Regions from separate parts of the Kineococcus mangrovi genome, predicted to be linked through region 2. Evidence: predicted binding sites of a transcription regulator. Region 2 holds the regulator's gene; the other holds the start of a gene.

Region 1 (3,401 bases), on a different contig from region 2:
TGGCCAGCTCGGTCTTCCCGACGCCGGTGGGGCCGAGGAACAGGAACGAGCCGGTCGGGCGGTCGGGGTCGTTGACCCCGGCCCGCGAGCGCCGCACGGCGTCCGAGACCGCCTGCACCGCAGCGGTCTGGCCGATGAGCCGGGCACCGAGGAACTCCTCCATGCGCAGCAGCTTCTCGGTCTCGCCCTCCAGCAGCCGGCCGGCGGGGATGCCGGTCCAGCCGGCGATGACCTCGGCGATGTCGTCGGGTCCGACCTCGTCGGCGACCATCGGGCCGGTGCCGCCGGTCGTGGACGCGACGTCCTGCTCGGCGGCCTGGGCCTGGGCGAGTTCGGCTTCCAGGGCGGGGATCTTGCCGTAGAGGATCTCACTGGCGGCGCCGAGGTCGCCCTCGCGCTGGAGGCGTTCGGCCTGCGAGCGCAGTTCGTCGACCTGGTGCTTGAGGTCGCCGACGCGGTTCAGGCCGGCCTTCTCCTGCTCCCAGCGCGCGGTGAGCGCGGTGAGCTGCTCCTGCTTGTCGGCGAGGTTCTGGCGCAGCGCGTCGAGGCGTTCGCGGCTGGCGGCGTCGTCCTCCTTGCCGAGGGCGAGTTCCTCCATCCTCATCCGGTCCACGGCGCGGCGGAGCTCGTCGATCTCGACGGGCGAGGAGTCGATCTCCATGCGCAGCCGGGACGCGGCCTCGTCGACGAGGTCGATGGCCTTGTCCGGCAGCTGCCGGCCGGGGATGTACCGGTCGGACAGGGAGGCGGCGGCGACGAGGGCGGCGTCGGAGATGGCGACCTTGTGGTGGGCCTCGTACCGTTCGCGCAGCCCGCGCAGGATGCCGATGGTGTCGGGGACGGAGGGTTCGCCGACGAAGACCTGCTGGAACCGGCGTTCGAGGGCGGGGTCCTTCTCGATGCGCTCGCGGTACTCGTCGAGGGTGGTCGCGCCGACGAGGCGGAGCTGTCCGCGGGCGAGCATGGGCTTGAGCATGTTCCCGGCGTCCATCGCGCCCTCACCGGCGCCCGCGCCGACGACGGTGTGCAGTTCGTCGATGAAGGTGACGACCTGCCCCTCGGAGCCCTGGATCTCGGCGAGGACGGCCTTGAGGCGTTCCTCGAACTCCCCGCGGTACTTCGCGCCGGCGACCATGGAGGCGATGTCGAGGGAGATGAGCCGCTTGCCGCGCAGCGACTCCGGGACGTCGCCGGCGACGATCCGCTGGGCCAGCCCCTCGACGACGGCGGTCTTGCCGACGCCGGCCTCCCCGATGAGGACGGGGTTGTTCTTGGTGCGGCGGGACAGCACCTGCACGACGCGGCGGATCTCGGCGTCGCGGCCGATGACCGGGTCGAGGCGGCCCTGCCGGGCCTGCTCGGTGAGGTCGACGCCGTACTTCTCCAGCGCCTGGTAGGTGCCTTCGGGGTCCGGTGAGGTGACCTTGGCGCCGCCGCGGACGGACGGGAGGGCGTCGAGCAGGGCGTCGCGGGTGGCGCCGACGGCGCGCAGCGCCTCCCCGGCGGCGGACGTCGAGGCGGCCGCGCCGAGCAGGAGGTGCTCGGTGGAGACGTAGGCGTCGTCCAGGGCGCGGGCCTCGTCGCCGGCGGCCTGCATGAGCGCCAGGGCGGGGCGGGACAGTTGCGGCTGGCTGACGTTGGTGCCCGAGGCGCTCGGCAGCGAGGCCAGGGCCCCGTCGACGCGGCGGACGACCAGGGCCTGGTCGGCGCCGACGGCGGCGAGCAGGTGCCCGGCGACGCCGCCCTCCTGCCCGAGCAGGGCGGCGAGGACGTGCAGCGGTTCGACCTGGGCGTGACCGGCGGAGGTGGCGCGACCGACCGCGTCGGCCAGCGCCTCCTGGGCGCGGGTGGTGAGCTTGAGGTCCACGGACTACCTCCGGACGGGGGTGGACTGACGACACTGGTGACAACTCTGCCAGACTTGAGCTTGTTCCGCTCAACTCTGACGAGTCGGTCACCCGGGGAGCACAGTGGTCGGATGGACCCGTCCCCCTCGACCGCCCGCCCGACCCGCCGGGCCCTGCTCGCGGGCGGCCTCGCCCTCGCGACCGCGGGGTGCACCTCCGGCTCCCCCGGCGCTCCCCCCGCGAGCGGTGCCCCGTCCAGCCCCGCGACAGCGGCACCCACCCCGTCGAGCAGCCCGTCCTGGGGCTCGCTGCGCGTCTCCGGCGGCGTCAGCCTGCGCGGCGCGAACGGCTACGACGACGGGTTCGACGCCCGGTCCCTGCTCTACAACCCGCGCTTCTCCCCCGCCCCGCAGGCGGTCGCGCACTGCGAGACGGCCGACGACGTCGCCGCCTGCGTCCGCTTCGCCGCCGACCAGGGGGCCGGGCTGCGGCTGCGGAACGGCGGGCACTCCTACGGCGGCTGGTCCGCGGGCGACGGCCTGGTCGCCGACCTGTCCCCGATGGCCGCGGTCGAGGTGGACCGCGAGGCCCGCACGGCGCGCATCGGCGCCGGGGCCCGCCTCATCGACGTCTACGCGGCGGTCGGGGCGGCGGGGTTCGCCGTCGGCTCCGGATCGTGCCCGACCGTGGGCCTCAGCGGTCTCACCCTCGGCGGCGGCGTCGGCGTGCTCGCGCGCTCCTTCGGCCTGACCTGCGACCAGGTGAGCGCGATCGACGTCGTCACCGCCGACGGCCGCACCCGCACCGTCGGCGTCGACAGCACCGACGGGGACGACGCGGACCTGTTCTGGGCCCTGCGCGGCGGCGGTGGCGGCATCGCGGCCGTCACCTCGTGGACGTTCGCGCTGCGCCCGGCGCCGGAGGTGGCGGTGTTCTTCGTGCGCTGGCCCCTGTCGGCGGGTGCGGACGTCCTCGCCGCCTGGCAGCGCTGGCAGGCCGACGCCCCGCGCGAGCTGTGGTCCACCTGCAAGCTGCTGCGCAACCCCGGCGACGGCGACCGGGTCCAGGTGTCCGGGACGTGGACGGGCGGCGGCGCCCCGGACCTGTCGGGCCTGCTCGCCGGCCTGCCGGCCCCGGCGGCGCGGTCGGGGCGGCGCCTGGCCTACCCCGAGGCCATGTCCTACGAGGCGGGCTGCTCCGGTCTGGACGCGGACACCTGCACCGCACGCGCTCTCGACGCCGAGCACCGGCAGCCGTTCGCGGCGACCAGCTCGATGCTCCCGGAGGCGCTCCCGCAGGCCGGCCTGGACGCGGCGCAGGCGGCGGTGCAGCAGATCTCGCCGCCACCGGGCGCGGTCGAGGCCGGGATGTCGTTCGACGCCCTCGGCGGCGCGGTGGCCGACGTCGCCCCCGACGCGACGGCGTTCCCGTGGCGCACGGCCCTGGCCACCGTGCAGCACACCGCGACGTGGACGGGCGGCGGGGACTCCGACGACCCGGCCCCGTTCGACGCCGTCGTCGCGGGGACCCGGGAGGCGTTGCGCCCGTGGGCGG
Region 2 (3,401 bases):
GGCTGCGCCGGGTCCCTGCTCGCCCTGCACGCACGCCCGGAACTGCGGTTCACCGAGCGGCGGTTCCTGCTGCGGGCCCGGCGGTGATCAGCGCAGTCCGCGGTCGAGGAACTCCACGAGCCGGGTGGAGCGCTCCTCGACGTCGGCGCCGAGCGGGGAACCCCCGCCGGCCTCCAGGGTCGCGACACCGTGCCGGGCGCTGCGCAGCACGACCACCAGCCGGACAACGCGAGGGCTCACCGCAGCCGCCGCAACCAGTCCCCGGGCGCGTCCCGGAACCCCGCCGGGGGGTCCGGCCACCCGGCGAGGGCCCGGTCCCAGCTGTCGGCGCGGCTGACGACGGCCAGCCGGACGGCGAGCTGCAGGACGCGGGCGGGGTCCGGGAGGCCGGGCCACCCCGCGAGGTAGGCGGCGGCAGGACCGCGCGGGTCGGGGGACGGCCCCTCCGGCGCGGCGTCGAGGGCGACGAGCAGGCTGGTGAAGGGGTGGCCGACGCAGGCGTCGCCCCAGTCGAAGGGGCGCGCCCCGACGGTGAAGACGTTGCCGTCGTGCAGGTCGTCGTGCTGCAACGTCGCGGGCAACCCCGCGGCGGCGAGCTCGGCGGCCTCGTCGCGCACGCGGGGCAGCAGGGGGAGCACGTCGGGCGCCCAGCGCTGCGCCAGCCGCTCGAAGGCCGCGGGCAGCTGCGGCAGCCGGAGGTCGGGGACACCGAGCGCCACGAGGTCGTCGGCGTGGGGAGCGGTGGCGCGCTGCACCTCGCCGTAGGCCGCCAGCACGTCACGCCAGCGACCCCCGGCCGCGACGGGGTCCAGCAGGACGTCCCGGACGGTCGGGCCGCCGTCGGGCAGCAGCACCCAGCCGCGGTCCTCCTCGACCGCGAGCGGGACCAGGACGTGCGGGACGCCCCAGCGGGCCAGGGCGGACAGCAACCGGACCTCGTGCCGGGTGCGCACCGGGCACGCCTTGAGCCACACCGGGCCGGTGGTCGTCGGCAACCGCCACACCGTCGACCAGGGGCGGTCCTTGACGAGTTCGGCGGACCCGGGACCGGCCCCCGCGCGACGGAGCACGGCGACGGCCCAGGGCAGTGCGGCGTCGTCCACCGGACCAGGGAAGCAGGAAACCCCGCCCACCGTGCGGTGGACGGGGTTCCGGGTGTTCCCCAGCGGGGTTCAGCGGCTGCGGTCGGGCCGCCAGACGACGAGCGCGGTGGAGCGCTGCGACTCCGGCCGCCGACCCATGGGGGTGGCGACGATGTCACCGGCCACCCCGGCGGCGAAGATCCGCCGGGCCTGCTGCCGGACGATCGCGATCTCGGTCTCCAGCTCCGCCACGCGCTGCCCGAGGGCCAGCACCTGGTTCTCGAGGTCGAGGATCCGCTTGACGCCCGCGAGGTTCACCCCGTCCTCCTGGGACAGGCGCTGCACCTCCCGCAGCTGGGCGATGTCCCGCGCGGAGTACCGGCGGCCCCGCCCACGGGCCCGGCTCGGGGAGACGAGGCCGAGGCGGTCGTACTGCCGCAGCGTCTGCGGGTGCATCCCCGCGAGCTCGGCCGCGACCGAGATCACGAACAGCGGACTGTCGTCCTGGTACACCGCTCCCCTCCTCATCTCGTCCCCGTCTCGTCGTGGTGCCGGCCCGTCAGCTGCGGGCGCGGTCGGCGAGCCCGGCGCGCGGGTCGTCGCCGGCCGTCGCCTTCGCGAACGCCTCGACGGCCTCGCGCACGGCCCCGTCGACCCGCTGCGGGACGACGACCTCGATCGTGACGAACAGGTCGCCCCGCTCGTCGGTCGACCGGGACCGCTTGACCCCGCGGCCCTTGAGCCGCAGCGACCGGCCCGACGGCGTCCCGGCGGGGACCTTCACCTTGACGGTCGCGCCGTCCAGGGTCGGGACCTCGACCGTCGCGCCGAGCACGGCCTCGTCGAACGACACCGGCAGCGTCATGCGCAGGTCGTCGCCGTCCCGGCGGAACACCGGGTGCGGTTCGACGTGCACCGTGACGAGCAGGTCGCCCGTGCCGCCGGGACCGGCCAGCCCCTTGCCGCGCAACCGGACCTTCTGCCCGTCGCGGACGCCCTGCGGCAGCCGCGCGTTGACGGTCCGGGCCGGGCCACCCCGCGGGTCGGGGACCCGCAGGGAGACGGTCTTGCCCTCCAGGGCGTCGCGGAAGGTGACGCGCGCCGAGGCGTCGAGGTCCTGACCGCGCGCGGGCGTCTGGGTGCCGGCGCCACCGAAACCACCCGGGAAACCCCCGGGAGCAGCGCCGCCCTGCCCGAACAACCCGCCGAGGAGGTCCTCGAAACCTCCGCCGGCGCCCCCACCGGCACCACCGCCGGGGGTGCCGAAGCGGACGCCGCCCGGCGCCCCGCCGCGGCCCTGGCCGAACAACCCGCCGAGGAGGTCCTCGAACCCCGCGCCGCCGGCCGCGCCGCCCGATCCCCCGGAGGAGAAGCGGGCGCCGCCGCCGACCATGGCGCGGATGCCGTCGTACTGCTGACGCTGCTCGGGGTCGGACAGGACCGCGTAGGCCTCGCCGACCTCCTTGAAACGCTGCTCGGCGGCCGCGTCACCCGGGTTCGCGTCCGGGTGCAGGGTGCGCGCCCTCTTGCGGTAGGCCTTCTTGATCTCGGCCGCGTCGGCGTCGTGGGAGACGCCGAGGACCGCGTAGAAGTCCTTCTCGGCCCAGTCCTGCATGCTCACCGGCGTCCCCCTCCCTCGGTCTCGTGCTGGTCGTGGCAGGTCATCCCTGCGGGTCGGCCACCGCGACGCGGGCCGGACGCAGGATCCGCTCCCCCAGCTTGTACCCCGGCTGCAGGACCTTCGTGCACGTCGCCACCTCGTACTCGTCGGAGTGGCTGTGCATGAGCGCCTCGTGCACGGCCGGGTCGAACGGTTCGCCGTCCTGGCCGTACCGCTCGAGGCCGAACCGGTGCAGCGTCGCCTCGAGCTTGTCCGCGATCGCGGAGAACGGGCCGGTGAGGTCACCGTGCTCGCGCGAGAGGTGGAGGTCGTCCAGGACCGGCAGCAGGGCCTCGGCCACGCCCGCGACCGCCGCGTTCTTGGCGACGTCGCGGTCGCGGTCGACCCGCTTCTTGTAGTTCACGTACTCCGCGTTCAACCGCTGCAGCTCGTCCAGCCGCGAGGCCGCGAGGGTGTTCGCGGCCTCCAGCTCGGCGTCGGCGGCCCCGTCGTCCGGGCCCCCCGCGGCCGGGGCCGCGGGGGTCTCGGCGTCGGCGGCGAGGTCCTCGCCCTGGCTCCGCACCTGACCCGTCTCGGGGTCGATGCGTCGGTTGTCGCGGACCACGGTGGGTTCGGCGAACTCCTCCGACATCACTTGTCCTTCTCGTCGTCGACGACCTCGGCGTCCACCACGTCCTCGTCGGAGGACGAGCTCTTGC

The links. Region 2 encodes HspR, which represses chaperone genes until heat shock. Its sites were predicted from a motif close to ANTTGAGNCNGNCNGNCTCAANT; they were not measured.
Region 1: the regulator HspR is predicted to act here: its motif matches at 1,920-1,942, upstream of clpB (ATP-dependent chaperone ClpB).

Annotation. Positions count from the first base shown of each region.
Region 1 covers NZ_JBGGTQ010000002.1:587,025-590,425, forward strand. Annotated here, with positions in the region: gene clpB (ATP-dependent chaperone ClpB) at 1-1,867, opposite strand, end outside; gene AB2L28_RS05915 (FAD-binding oxidoreductase) at 1,979-3,401, shown strand, end outside.
Region 2 covers NZ_JBGGTQ010000008.1:211,463-214,863, reverse strand. Annotated here, with positions in the region: gene AB2L28_RS17140 (class I SAM-dependent methyltransferase) at 1-87, shown strand, start outside; gene AB2L28_RS17135 (hypothetical protein) at 88-240, opposite strand; gene AB2L28_RS17130 (aminoglycoside phosphotransferase family protein) at 237-1,103, opposite strand; gene AB2L28_RS17125 (heat shock protein transcriptional repressor HspR) at 1,173-1,610, opposite strand; gene AB2L28_RS17120 (DnaJ C-terminal domain-containing protein) at 1,642-2,703, opposite strand; gene grpE (nucleotide exchange factor GrpE) at 2,744-3,334, opposite strand; gene dnaK (molecular chaperone DnaK) at 3,334-3,401, opposite strand, start outside.